Regions from separate parts of the Streptomyces sp. NPDC012827 genome, predicted to be linked through region 4. Evidence: riboswitches for the same ligand, from Rfam matches in the RefSeq annotation. Region 4 holds a riboswitch; each other region holds the start of a gene.
What was found. A riboswitch is a leader RNA that binds a small molecule or an ion and turns the genes downstream of it on or off. The one in region 4 is predicted to bind cobalamin.
Positions count from the first base shown of each region.

Region 1: another riboswitch for cobalamin. It lies ahead of ACFY60_RS27880 (acyl-CoA thioesterase); the one in region 4 lies ahead of ACFY60_RS02085 (ribonucleoside-diphosphate reductase subunit alpha).
Region 2: another riboswitch for cobalamin. It lies ahead of ACFY60_RS27950 (FecCD family ABC transporter permease); the one in region 4 lies ahead of ACFY60_RS02085 (ribonucleoside-diphosphate reductase subunit alpha).
Region 3: another riboswitch for cobalamin. It lies ahead of cobN (cobaltochelatase subunit CobN); the one in region 4 lies ahead of ACFY60_RS02085 (ribonucleoside-diphosphate reductase subunit alpha).

Region 1 is NZ_JBIBBY010000014.1:67,951-71,136, forward strand. Features, by position in the region: gene ACFY60_RS27870 (MarR family winged helix-turn-helix transcriptional regulator) at 1-398, opposite strand, end outside; gene ACFY60_RS27875 (ATP-binding protein) at 580-1,053, opposite strand; cobalamin riboswitch at 1,328-1,476, shown strand; partial or broken gene ACFY60_RS27880 (acyl-CoA thioesterase) at 1,635-1,967, shown strand; gene ACFY60_RS27885 (extracellular solute-binding protein) at 2,228-3,186, opposite strand, start outside.
Region 2 is NZ_JBIBBY010000014.1:85,164-88,349, reverse strand. Features, by position in the region: gene ACFY60_RS27955 (glycoside hydrolase family 43 protein) at 1-1,022, opposite strand, end outside; cobalamin riboswitch at 1,748-1,895, shown strand; gene ACFY60_RS27950 (FecCD family ABC transporter permease) at 2,010-3,107, shown strand; gene ACFY60_RS27945 (ABC transporter ATP-binding protein) at 3,107-3,186, shown strand, end outside.
Region 3 is NZ_JBIBBY010000002.1:366,844-370,029, reverse strand. Features, by position in the region: gene cobN (cobaltochelatase subunit CobN) at 1-1,413, opposite strand, end outside; cobalamin riboswitch at 1,491-1,624, opposite strand; gene ACFY60_RS05090 (cobalamin biosynthesis protein CobG) at 1,704-3,074, shown strand; gene ACFY60_RS05085 (precorrin-8X methylmutase) at 3,089-3,186, shown strand, end outside.
Region 4 is NZ_JBIBBY010000001.1:470,213-473,398, reverse strand. Features, by position in the region: gene ACFY60_RS02085 (ribonucleoside-diphosphate reductase subunit alpha) at 1-1,305, opposite strand, end outside; cobalamin riboswitch at 1,440-1,570, opposite strand; gene mctP (monocarboxylate uptake permease MctP) at 1,614-3,186, opposite strand, start outside.

The DNA of each region.
Region 1 (3,186 bases), on a different contig from region 4:
AGGACCTCGGCGAGCGCCCGCGACTGGTGCTCGGCCACTTCGTCCAGGACCTGGCGACCGTGCAGCGTGAGGTTCAGCTGGACCTCACGGCGCTTGTGCGGGTGGAGCACCCGCTCCAGCAGCCCCGCCGCCGCCAGCCGGTCGCACAGCCGGCTGGCCGTCGGCAGCGTTATGTCCATCCGCTCGGCCAGCGTGGTCAGGTTGGCCCCCGGCTCGGACCGCAGGATCTTCAGCGCACGCAGCTGGTGTCGCGACAGCCGCAGGCTGGCCTTCTGGCTGGCCGCGCTCCACAGGTGCGCCAGTCCGTCGACGGCACCGGTGATCTCCAGCGCCCGGGACAACGGGTCTCCACCCGTTCCCCTGGTCTGGTCGTCCCCTGTGTCACCGAGACGAGTCACGAACCCATCGCTTTCAGCAATCGCCTGCCTGGAGGGACAGCACCCTCATGGACGCGGTACCCGGCAAGGCACCCCGCACGCATCGCCGCGTCGGGCCATGGTAGGAGCTCAGGCCGATCGCGGCTCGGAATCGGCCCCCGCCGTGCGCTCCCCACCACCTGCGGCGTAGCGACGGCGCCGATCACGGCTGGCGACCCGCCGCGGCCCCTCCGGGATCGTCGGCCAGCACGATCGACGTGGTGATGCGCTTGCCCACAGGTTCGCGATGGACGGCGAAACTCTCGCTGACGGCCATGACGATCTCCAATCCGTGCTGGCCGATGCGGAAGGGGTCAGGGCCGAGGATCGCCGGCGGGGTGGGGTTGCTGTCCCACACCGTCACTTCCACCGAACCGCCCCGGACGCGCAGATCCAGCAGGCAGGGCCCGGGCGCGTACTTACGCGCGTTGGTCACGAGCTCGCTCACCACGAGCTGCACCATGCTCATCGCCCGCCCCGACACCGGCAGACCGTGTACCGCCTGCACATCGGTGAGGAAGTCGCCGGCCAGATCGCGGGCGAGCGCGATGTCGTCGTCGCCCTCGAACACCGCGGACACCGGCCTCACGCCCGCCACCCGCGTGAGCCCGCCCTCGCCACCTGCCGTTTGATTCATTCCGGTCCGCCTCGCAACCGTCCGCACGCATGTCCCGCCCCGCCTACCCCGGATTTCACAGCGCAGACGCATGGAGGCGACATGTGTTGCGGTGACGGGCACCTCGATCGCGTCGGGGCGCGGCTCGGCGGCGTTCTCCGGCGGGACCCCCACCGTGCCCTCGTGTCCGCCCTCTCCCGTTCCGTCGGGGCACGGGCGCGTAGGGTGGGCGTGCAGCTGGTTCGCCCCCGTCCACCCCATGGCCCGTACGGCTCCGGGGAGGTCGGGGGCGTCGTAAGAGGGAACCCGGTGGGAATCCGGGACTGCCCCGCAGCGGTGAGCGGGAACGACCGCCGTCATACGCACTGGACCCGGCGGGTCTGGGAAGCGACGGCCAGTAGATGTCCTCCTCCGGGGAGGGCGTGCCCGCGAGTCCGAAGACCTGCCCGTTGCCCGCACGCCGGTACCCGTGGCGTGCGGAACAGCCCTGCCGCGACTCGCGAAGGAGAGTTGACGTGGCCGATCCCACCGTCACCAGCCCCGCCCCCGTGTCCCGCCCGGTGAAGACGCCGGACGACTCCCGGGTGGTCCTCGCCCACATCATGAGCGAGCACGACACCAACCTCTACGGCACCATCCACGGCGGCGTGATGATGAAGCTGATCGACGACGCCGCCGCCGCGGCCGCGGGACGGCACGCCGACGGCCCCGCGGTCACCGTCTCCGTCGACCGCATGACCTTCCTCGCCCCGGTCCGGGCCGGGGATCTTCTCAGCGTCGAGGCCGGACTCGAACGTGCCGGCCGGACGTCCATGACCGTCGGAGTGCGGGTCACCGCCGAGCGGTGGAACAGCGCCGGACCCGCCACCGAGGTCGCCACCGCGTTCCTGACCTTCGTCGCCGTCGACGCCGACGGATCCCCGCGTCCGGTCCCCGCGCTCGACGTGTCCCTGCCGGGCGTGAACTGACACCGCCCTCAGCAGGCGGTGACGGGCCGGCCGGGGCGGATTCTCTTCGCCCGGGCCGGCCCCGAGGGCGTCACGCGCCTCGGCGCAGCGCCGAGGACGGCGAACACGGCGATCAGGACGAAGGTGGCGGCAGCGACGGGGCGGCTGCCGTGGGCCACACGCGGGGCGCCGGAGCCGTGGCGATCAGGACTGCCACGGGCTCGCCACCAGGCGCGGGCAGCACCGCGCTACTCCTTCCGCGCCGGCTCCCGGGCCTGCCGGGCGATGTCCGCGAGGACGGCCTTCGGGTCGGCGGACGGCGCGACGGCCTTGCCGATGTTCCGCTTGATGATGTTGCTGACCTGCAGCCAGGACGGTTCGTTGACCGGGTAGAGCCGGGCGCCGCGCAGGGCCTTCAGGAACTGCTGGCGGCTGGGGTCGGCCGCCGCGTCCTTGGAGGTCCGGGTCGCGGTCAGCGTCGAGGGCAGCAGGTGGTAGCGGCTGGCGAATTCGTTGAGGTGATTGTCCTCGTAGACGAACTCCAGGAACTTCCCCGCCGGTTCGCGGTTGCCCTCGCGCTTGAAGGCCATCATCCAGTCGGCGACGCCCACGGACGGCGGGACCTCGCCTTCGGCAAGGGTGTCCGACACGGGCATGCTGAGGGTGCCGACCTTGATGCCCTTCGCCCTCGCCTCGTGGAGGAGGGAGGGGTAGCCGTTGACCATGCCGACCTCGCCGCGCAGGAAGGCGGAGAAGGCGTCCTGCCGGTCGAGCGCGGCCGGCGGGACGGGGCCGGTGAGGCCGGGGGCGACCAGGTTGTCCCTGATCCAGCGGAACGTCCGGGTGTTCTGCTCGGACGCGAGGCTGTAGTCGCCGTTGCCGTCGACGTACCCGCCGCCGTTGCTGAGTTCCCAGATCAGGGCCTCGGCGTGCGCCTCCTCGGGGCCGAGCGGCAGGGCGTACGGGTACGTGACGCCCGCCTCCTTCAGCGCCTCGGCCGCGTCCTTGAGGTCCGACCAGGTCTTCGGGGGCTTCGCGCCGGCCTTGTCGAACAGCTCCTCGTTGTAGAAGAGCAGCCGGCTGCTGGCGACGAAGGGCAGGCCGTAGAGGGTGTGGCGGACCGAGCCCGCGTCGGCGAGCGGTGGCAGGAAGTTCGACTCCGCCCTGACCGACAGCAGCTCGCTGGCGGCGTAGAGCCGGCCTTCCG
Region 2 (3,186 bases), on a different contig from region 4:
TTCTCGATCCAGCCGACGTTCATTCCGCCGTCACTGGTCCATTCGGTCTCGATCCCGGAACCCCAGGCGATCGTCTCGGCCTCCTGGCGGACGTACGGATCGAGTGGGCCGGCCTGCGGGGCACCCGTGCTCGTCATGTTGATGGTCGGAATGGTGCCGTCGGCGTTGTAGGAGAACTTCTCCACGGCTACCGAGCGGGTGAAGCCACCTCCGCCCGGGAGGGCGCCGTTGTGGTAGAAGAAGTACGAACTGCCCTTGAAGTCCACGATGCCCGGGTGGTTGGTGAAGCTGTTGCCCTGCGCGGGCATGACTGTTCCCCGGTAGGTCCAGGGTCCGGTCGGGCTCGGTGCCGTGGAGTAGGCGATGAACTCCTGGCAGCACCTGGCCGCGTACACCAGGTAGTACAGACCGTTCCGCTTGTAGGCCCACGGCCCTTCTTCGTACAGCGTGGGACGGTCGGGGTTGCCGGTGCGGGTGCCGAATCCTGAGGTGGTGAGCGGGATCTTGGTGGGGCTGCCCGAGTAGGAGGTCATGTCGGCGTTCAGCTTGACGTACCACAGGTTGGGGTTGCCCCAGTAGAGGTAGGCCTGACCGTCGTCGTCGATGAAGACGGTCGGGTCGAACTCGGTGTTCTCCAGCAGCGGGCGGCCGAGGGCGTCCCGGAACGGTCCGGTGGGGCTGTCCGCCACCGCCACGCCGATGGCGAAGGCACCGGTCGCCCGGACCGTCACGGGCACGTACCAGTAGAACTTGCCGCCCCGTTCGACGGCCTGGCCCGCCCACGCGTTGGCGCCCGCCCAGCTGAAGGTGTTCAGGCTGAGCGGTGCGCCGTGGTCGGTCCAGTTGACCATGTCGGCGGAGGACCACACCCGCCAGTCTTTCATCACGAAGGAGGAGGTGGAGCCGTCCTCGTCGTGCCCGGTGTAGAGGTAGACCCGTCCGTTGTGCACCAGCGGGGACGGGTCGGCGGTGTAGACGTGCTGCACGATCGGGTTGTCGGCCCTGGCCGCCGTGGGATGCACCGCGGCAGGAAGGACGGCGAACGCCACCATGAGGATCAGCACCCAGGTTGCCCGGGCGAGTCTGGTACCGGTGGCGGGTGGTCTCGCTGCGGTCGGGTGAGCCGTTGGCCTGCGGACGTCGCTACTGGACATGGTGTGGCCCTTCCTGGTGCTGCGGGTCGGGGGTTGAGCAGCCGGTCAGACGCGGGGAGGCCGTTGTCCGAAGTGTGGTTCCATGCCCACTTCGGTTTCACGGTCGTTCGGTCGAAGGTGCCGACGCGGGTCCGTGGGGTCACCTGGCCGGGTGGGGGCGGCAGGACAGGGCCGGGATACGGCGTGTCCCGGGCGCCGCCTACGCATTGGACGACGGGCCGGCCGCGCCAGGCCTGACAGGAGGAGCACGGCCGCGCGGTACGGGCGCGGGCGTGGGCATGGTGCGGGTGACGTCACACGAAGCTCCAGGAGGCGATCGGGCACTAAGGCCAGGTACACCCTTCCAAGTCCGGCATTCGGCGTGTGGGGGACGGCATGTACGCCATGCGAAAGCCGCTTCAGCCAGGTCACGTTCGATACTGCGAACGTAAATCGAACCTTCGAACGTCATGGATGGTAGGAGTCGAGAGCGGACAGCACAAGATCCCTAGAAGCCGCATCTCAACCCAGTGTGATCGCTCAGTTCTTCCGGTAAGGAAGAGTGGTACGCGGCAGTCGACGCCGGACCCGTTGCGGACGCCGGGTTGTCATCCGACCGAAGAGGGCTTTGCCGCACGCGCTATGCTGCGAGCGCCCCGCGGGGGAAGTCCGGTCGAAGTCCGGCGCTGACCCGCAACGGTGGACGGAGCCCAAGTCGTGGCGCCGTGAGCCCGATTACCCGCGGTGGTGAAGGCCCCTGTCGAATCGCCGTGGACTGCGAGAGGGTGCTGCGCAGGGCGCCCCGCGTCCCGGGCTGCTCCTTTGCTCGTGCAGGTGCACGGCCCGAGCGAAGGCGACCCGCCGGTGGTCACACCCCTGGAACGCACACCCGCGCCGTCATTCCCCACGGGACGCAGCGGGGCCGAGCCCGCGCGGTCCAAGCGCGTGTCCCTGCCGTTTCTCCTTCTCGTCCTCTGCGTCGGACTCCTGCTCTCCGTCGTGTGCGGGGCCGGGATGGGAGCCTCGGGACTGTCCTGGGGCGAGGTGCTGCGTTTCCTGTGGGCCGGGCTGACAGGCGGCGCCGTATCGCCGGACGAGGTCCCGGCTTACACGATCGTGTGGGAACTGCGCTTTCCGCGAGCCGTGCTGGCCGCGGTCGTCGGAGCCGGCCTGTCGGCCATCGGAGTCGCCGTACAGGCCATGGTCCGCAACGCCCTCGCCGACCCGTTCGTCCTGGGCATCTCCTCCGGCGCGGCCGTCGGTGCCAATGCCGTCCTCCTCTTCGGAGCCTTCGGCGCTCTCGGTCTGTGGGCTCTGTCCACGGCGGCCTTCCTCTCCGCGCTCCTCGCCATGGCGCTGGTCTACGCGATCGCCCGCACCGCTGACGGCCTGACCCCGCTGCGGCTCGTGCTGACGGGCACGGCGATGTACTACGGCTTCTCGGCCGTCACCACGTTCATGGTGTTCGCGGCAGAACGCGGCGAAGCGGCCCGCTCCGCGATGATGTGGCTGCTCGGCAGCCTCGGCGGAGCCAGCTGGGCCTCCGTGCCGATCGCCGCGGGAGCCGTGCTCGCCGGACTCACCCACCTGACGGTGTCAGCGCGTCGCCTGAACGCGCTGGCGATGGGGGACGAGACCGCGGCCGCCCTGGGGGTGGACGCGGGGAGGCTGCGCAAGGAGCTGTTCCTGGTCTGTGCCGCCGTCACGGGGGCCGTGGTCGCGGTGAGCGGTGCGATCGGTTTCGTCGGCCTCATGGTGCCGCACGCCGCACGGATGCTGGTCGGCGCGGACCACCGCCGGCTGCTGGCGGTCGCACCCCTCGCCGGAGCTGTTCTGCTGATCTGGGTGGACATCCTTTCGCGTGTGGTGCTCGCGCCCGTCGAGCTGCCGGTGGGCGTGGTGACCGCCGCCATCGGCGTCCCGTGCTTCGTCCTGCTGATGCGCCGCCGCTCCTACACCTTCGGAGGCAAGTGATGCGGATCGACATCGACGCGCTGACGGTCGAGGTCGCCGGCGCGCGGCTGGTGTGCGAGGCCACGCTCCGTGCCGACGG
Region 3 (3,186 bases), on a different contig from region 4:
CCCGCGGCGCAGGGCGGCGAGGACGATGTCGCCCTCCGGGTTCCGCGACCGGTCGAGGAACATCTCGCCGGGCGGCGGGCCCCAGTGCTCCTCGACGTGCGACCGCAGTTCCTCGGGGAGGGTCGCGTACCAGCGCCGGTAGTCGGCGGCCGGAATGCGGACCGGGTTCCTGGCGAGCTGCTCCTCGGTCAGCCAGTCCTGGTCGTGGCCGCCGGCCTCGATCAGGGCGCGGATCAGCTCGTCGCCGTCACCCGAGACCACGCCGGGGATCTCGTCCTCGGGCCCGAAGTCGTAGCCCTCGGCCATCAGGCGGCGCAGCAGGGCCACGGCCGAGGCCGGGGTGTCCAGGCCGACCGCGTTGCCGATGCGGGAGTGCTTCGTCGGGTACGCGGACAGCACGAGCGCCAGCTTCTTCTCGGCGTTCGGGATGTGCCGGAGGCGGGCGTGCCGGACGGCGATGCCGGCGACGCGGGCCGCGCGCTCGGTGTCGGCGACGTACGCGGGCAGGCCGTCGGCGTCGATCTCCTTGAAGGAGAACGGGACGGTGATGAGGCGGCCGTCGAACTCGGGCACGGCCACCTGCCCGGCCGCGTCCAGCGGCGACAGGCCCTCGTCGTTCTCCTCCCACGCGGCACGCGAACCGGTCAGGCACAGCGCCTGGAGGATCGGCACGTCGAGCGCGGCCAGCGCGCCCGCGTCCCACGCCTCCTCGTCGCCGCCCGCCTGCGCCTCGGCGGGCTTGGTGCCGCCCGCGGCCAGGACGGTGGTGACGATCGCGTCGGCGGTACGGAGGGTGTCGATCAGCTCCGGCTCGGGGGCGCGCAGCGAGGCCACGTACAGCGGCAGCGGCCGGCCGCCGGCGTCCTCGATCGCGTCGCACAGGGCGCCGACGAAGGCGGTGTTCCCGCTCATGTGGTGGGCGCGGTAGTAGAGCACCGCGACGACCGGGCCGGCCGCGTTCCGCGCGGTCCGCTCCAGCGGGCCCCAGGTGGGGGCGGCGGCCGGGGCCTCGAAGCCGTGGCCCGTGAGCAGGACGGTGTCGGAGAGGAAGCGGGCCAGCTGCTCCAGGTTGGCCGGGCCACCGTGCGCGAGGTAGGCGTGGGCCTCGGTGGCCACGCCGATCGGCACGGTGGAGGTGGCCATCAGCTGGGCGTCGGGGGCCTGTTCGCCGCTGAGGACGACCACCGGCTTCCCGGCGGCGAGGACCGCGTCCAGGCCCTCCTGCCAGGAACGGACACCGCCGAGGAGGCGGACGACGACCAGGTCGGCGCCGTCGAGGAGGGCGGGCAGCTCGTCCAGCGGCAGGCGGGAGGGGTTGGCGAAGCGGTACGCGACCGGGCCGTCGGGCGCGGCGGCGTTGGCCGCCCGGGCGCTGAGCAGGTCGGTGTCGGAGTGCGACAGCAGCAGGAGCATGGCGAGCTCAGGCCTTCCTCGGGGTTGTCCGCGCCCCGGGTGGTCGTGTGGGTGGGGGCCTCCCCTGCCCGGACGGAGCCGGGAGCGAGGGGAAGGGAGTTCCTGACTCACCCGTTCCGTCGCCGGTACGGGCTCACAGTGGCGGGACCGCGCCGGATTCTCACCGGGCTTCCTCCCCGGGGTCCTGGGACCCCATGCCGCTTCGCATCCTAGATCGTGCCGCCGGGGCGGCCGAGGGGGCGGCGGAGTCGGCCCGATCACACCACGTGGCCGGGCGGTGCGCCGTGGGTATGCTCGCCGCCATGCCGCCCACCCCACCCCCGGCGCCCGGACCGGGTGAAACCCGCGTACGGGACCGTGGCGACGCCTGCCCCGGAGCGCTGCGCCTGCATCCGGCCGACGACGGCCGCCTGGCCCGGCTCCGGCTGCCCGCAGGACGTTTGACGGTCCGTCAGGCCGCCGTGCTGGCCGACGCGGCGGAGCGCCTGGGCGACGGGCGGATCAGCGTCACCTCGCGCGGCAACGCCGAGCTGCGGGGCCTGGGCGAGGGCTGCGGCACGGAGCTCGCCGCACTCCTGACAGGGGCGGGTCTGCTGCCCTCCCCCCGCCACGAGCGGATCCGCAACATCGTGGCCTCCCCCGCCGCCGGCCTGGACGGACTCGGCACCGCCGACGCCCAGTTGTGGGCGCGCGAACTGGACACGCTGCTCTGCGCGGAGCCGTGGACGGCCGCCCTCTCGGGCCGGTTCCTCTTCGCCCTCGACGACGGCCGCGGGGACATGACCGGGCTCGGCGCGGATGTGACCTTGGTCGCAGTGGCGGACGGAGCGCCCCGGGGCGCCCTCCTGTGGTCCGGCGGGCAGGCCCTCCGGGTCGCCGGGGCGGACGCGCCCCGGGCCGCGGTCGCCGCCGCCGGGGCGTTCCTGGCCGCCGCCCGGGCCGCCGGGACCGGTGCCTGGCGGGTGGCCGAGCTGCCGCCCGGCCACACCCCCGACGTGGCCGGCGCACTCGCCCGGGCCGGGATCCCGGCGGAGCCCGTACCCGCTCCCGCCCTCCCGCACGGGGCACCGCCCGCGCCGGGGCCGCTCGGCGACCACGGCCTGTACGTCCTGGCGCCGCTCGGCCGGCTCACCGCCGCGCAGCTGCGGGGCCTCGCGGACGGCGCCGCCGAGGTGCGGCTCACGCCCTGGCGCGGCGCCGTCGTCGTCACCGACCGGACGGCCGACCGCGCCGCCGACCGGCTCCCGGCCCTCGCGGCCCTCGGGCTGATCACCCGTCCCGACTCCCCGTGGGCGGGCGTCACGGCCTGCACGGGCCGCCCCGGCTGCGCCAAGTCCCTGGCGGACGTACGGGGGGACGCGACGGCGGGGACGGCCGCGGCCCCGGAGCCCGGTGCGGGTGCGGCGCCCGGCACCGGCGAGGCGCACGCCGGCTCCCCCGGCACCGGCGAGGCGCGCGCCGGCTCCCCCGGCCCCCTCCTCCCCGTCCACTTCTCCGGCTGCGAGCGCCGGTGCGGGCACCCGCGCGGCACCTGGGTGGACGTGCTCGCCACCGGTGACGACGCCTACCGGGTGAACGGCGCCCCCACCCCCCGTACCTCCCTGCCCGGCGCGGTCGCCACGGCCCGCACGACCCCGACCCCGACGACGACCACGAGATGAGCGAGAGCACCAGGATGTTCGACTACGAGAAGGACGGGACGGAGATCTACCGCCGGTCCTTTGCCACGATCCGCGCCGAGGCGGACCTCGCGGGGCTGCCCGCCGACGTCGC
Region 4 (3,186 bases):
GTTGGAGGAGTGGACGGTGTGGCCCGGCTCGGCGGTCTGGTTGGCCGTACGGTTCGAGGCGTCCTTGAAGGTCATCCAGCCGTTGCCGGTCTGCGCCAGCGTCCGCATCATCCGGCCGTACAGGTCGCGGGCCGGCAGCGTCCGGCGGGCCAGGCCCGCGGCCTCGGCCTTGCGGTACGCGGCGTCGAACTCCTCGCCCCACAGGTCCACCAGCTCGGGCACGTCGGCGGGGGAGAACAGCGACCACTCGCCGTCGGCGTTCACCCGGCGCATGAACTCGTCCGGGATCCAGTGCGCGAGGTTGAGGTTGTGCGTCCGGCGGGCGTCCTCGCCCGTGTTGTCGCGGAGCTCCAGGAACTCCTCGATGTCCGCGTGCCAGGTCTCCAGGTAGACGGCGGCGGCGCCCTTGCGGCGGCCGCCCTGGTTGACCGCGGCGACGGAGGCGTCGAGCGTCTTCAGGAAGGGGACGATGCCGTTGGAGTGGCCGTTGGTGCCGCGGATCAGCGAACCGCGGGCGCGGATGCGGGAGTAGGAGAGGCCGATGCCGCCCGCGTGCTTGGAGAGCCGCGCGACCTGGTGGTAGCGGTCGTAGATGGAGTCCAGTTCGTCCTGCGGGGAGTCGAGCAGGTAGCAGGAGGACATCTGGGGGTGGCGGGTGCCGGAGTTGAACAGGGTGGGGGAGGAGGGCAGGTAGTCGAGCCGGCTCATCAGCCCGTACAGCGCCGCCACCTCGTCCACGGCCCGGGTGCTGTCGTCCTCGGCGAGGCCGGAGGCGACGCGGAGCATGAAGTGCTGCGGGGTCTCGATCACCTTGCGGGTGATCGGGTGACGCAGCAGGTAGCGGGAGTAGAGGGTGCGCAGGCCGAAGTAGCCGAAGCGGTCGTCGGCCGCCGGGTCGACGAGGGCGTCCAGGCGCGCGGCGTGCAGGGCGGCGAAGGCGGCGGTGCGGTCCGCGATCAGGCCTTCGCGGTGACCGACCGCGACGGAGGACGAGAAGGAGACGGCGCCCTGGGAGGCGGCCTCGTCCGCGATCGTGACGGTGAGCAGGCGGGCGGCGAGCCGGGAGTACGCCGGGTCCTCGGCGATCAGGCCTGCGGCGGCCTCGGTGGCCAGCTCGCGCAGCTCCGCCTCGTCCGAGGCGGCGCTCCGGCCGCGCAGCGCGGCGGCGGCGACCTTGCCCGGGTCGGTGTCGGGGAGGTCGGCGGTCAGCTCGGTCAGGGTCCGCAGCAGTACGGTCCCGGGTCCGTCGCTCTCGTTACCGTCGCTCTCGATCGCGGTGGCCGGATCGGCGGGCGCGATGGTCACGTGGGGCTCTCCCTCGCTCGGCTCGGGGCCACGGGGGAGGGAAGGCGGGCAGGCGGGCGGCCGTGGGCACACGGGCGCTCCGCGTCCACCGGCCCACTCCACGAGGCCCGGACGTCTGTGGCACCCGGAACGGAAGGACCGGGCGCACCGTCGGCAGGTCCTCGGACTCACCTCGTACGAACAGGTACAAGACACACCGTTGCGGGACAGTTCCGGATTCGCGCCGGATTCCCCTGCGTCGACAGCGAGCATGAGCATACATGTGGGGGGCGCCGCTCGCGGCACCCCCCACATGTTGTGTCCCCGTGTCAGTGCGTGTCGGCGCCGACCTTCGGGAGTTCGGTCTGGACACCGGGGTCGCCGGCGTCGGCCGTGTAGTCCGAGGGGGAGGTCTCGTCGACGCCGTCGGGGGCCTTGACCGCCCGCAGGACGAGGGTCAGGACGACCGTGACGAGGACGTTGAGGACGAAGGCGGTGAGGCCGATGTAACCGATCTCGCCGATGCCCGGGATCTCGGCGGAGGAGCCGCCGAAGTGCTTCTGGGTCGGACTGGCCACGCCGTACGCGGCGGCCGTGCCGTACACCATGCCGACGGCCCAGCCGCCGACGAGCGCCCAGCGGTGGAACCAGCGGGTGAAGAGACCGCCGACCAGGGCCGGGAAGGTCTGGAGGATCCAGATGCCGCCCAGGAGCTGGAAGTTGATCGCGACCGTCTTGTCCATGGTGAGGACGAAGGCGAGCGCGCCGACCTTCACCAGGAGCGACACCAGCTTGGAGACCTTGGTCTCCTGGGCCGGGGTGGCGTCCGGCTTGATGAAGTCCTTGTAGATGTTGCGGGTGAAGAGGTTGGCCGCGGCGATCGACATGATCGCGGCCGGGACGAGCGCGCCGATGCCGATGGCGGCGAAGGCGACGCCCGCGAACCAGTCCGGGAACATGTTCTCGAACAGCTGCGGGATGGCGAGCTGGCCGTTCTTGACCTGGATCCCGGCGGCGATGGCCATGAAGCCGAGGACCGCGAGCAGGCCGAGCATCAGCGAGTACAGCGGCAGGATCGTGGTGTTGCGGCGGATCACCTCACGGCTGCGCGAGGACAGCGTCGCCGTGATGGAGTGCGGGTACATGAACAGCGCGAGCGCGGAGCCGAGCGCCAGCGTCGCGTAGGTCCACTGGCTGGCGTCGCCCGGCACGAGTGCGCCGCGCGGCTTGCCCGTGGCCTCGTTGGTCTGCCCGAACGCCTCCCCCGCCTTGGCGAAGATCTCGTCGAAGCCGCCCAGCTTGATCGGGATGTAGATGATCGCCACCGCGATGACGATGTAGATCAGGGTGTCCTTGACGAAGGCGATGAGCGCCGGGGCGCGCAGACCCGAGGAGTAGGTGTACGCGGCCAGCACGCCGAAGGCGATGAGCAGCGGCAGGTCCTTGATGAACCAGTGCGTGTTCTCGCCGCCGCCGACGCCCATCACGTCCAGGACGGCCTGGATGCCGACGAGCTGGAGCGCGATGTACGGCATGGTGGCGAGGAGACCGGTCAGGGCGACCGCCAGCGACAGGCCCTTGGAGCCGAAGCGGCCCCGGACGAAGTCGGAGGTGGTCACGTACCCGTGCTTGTGCGAGACCGACCAGAGGCGCGGCAGGAAGGTGAAGATCAGCGGGTAGACCAGGATCGTGTACGGCACGGCGAAGAAGCCGGCCGCGCCCGCCGCGTAGACGGCCGCCGGGACGGCGACGAAGGTGTACGCGGTGTACAGGTCACCGCCGAGCAGGAACCAGGTGACCCAGGTGCCGAACGAGCGGCCGCCCAGGCCCCATTCGTCGAGGCTCTGCTCGTTCTCCGCCCTGCGCCAGCGGGAGGCGAGGAAGCCCATGACCGTGACGGCC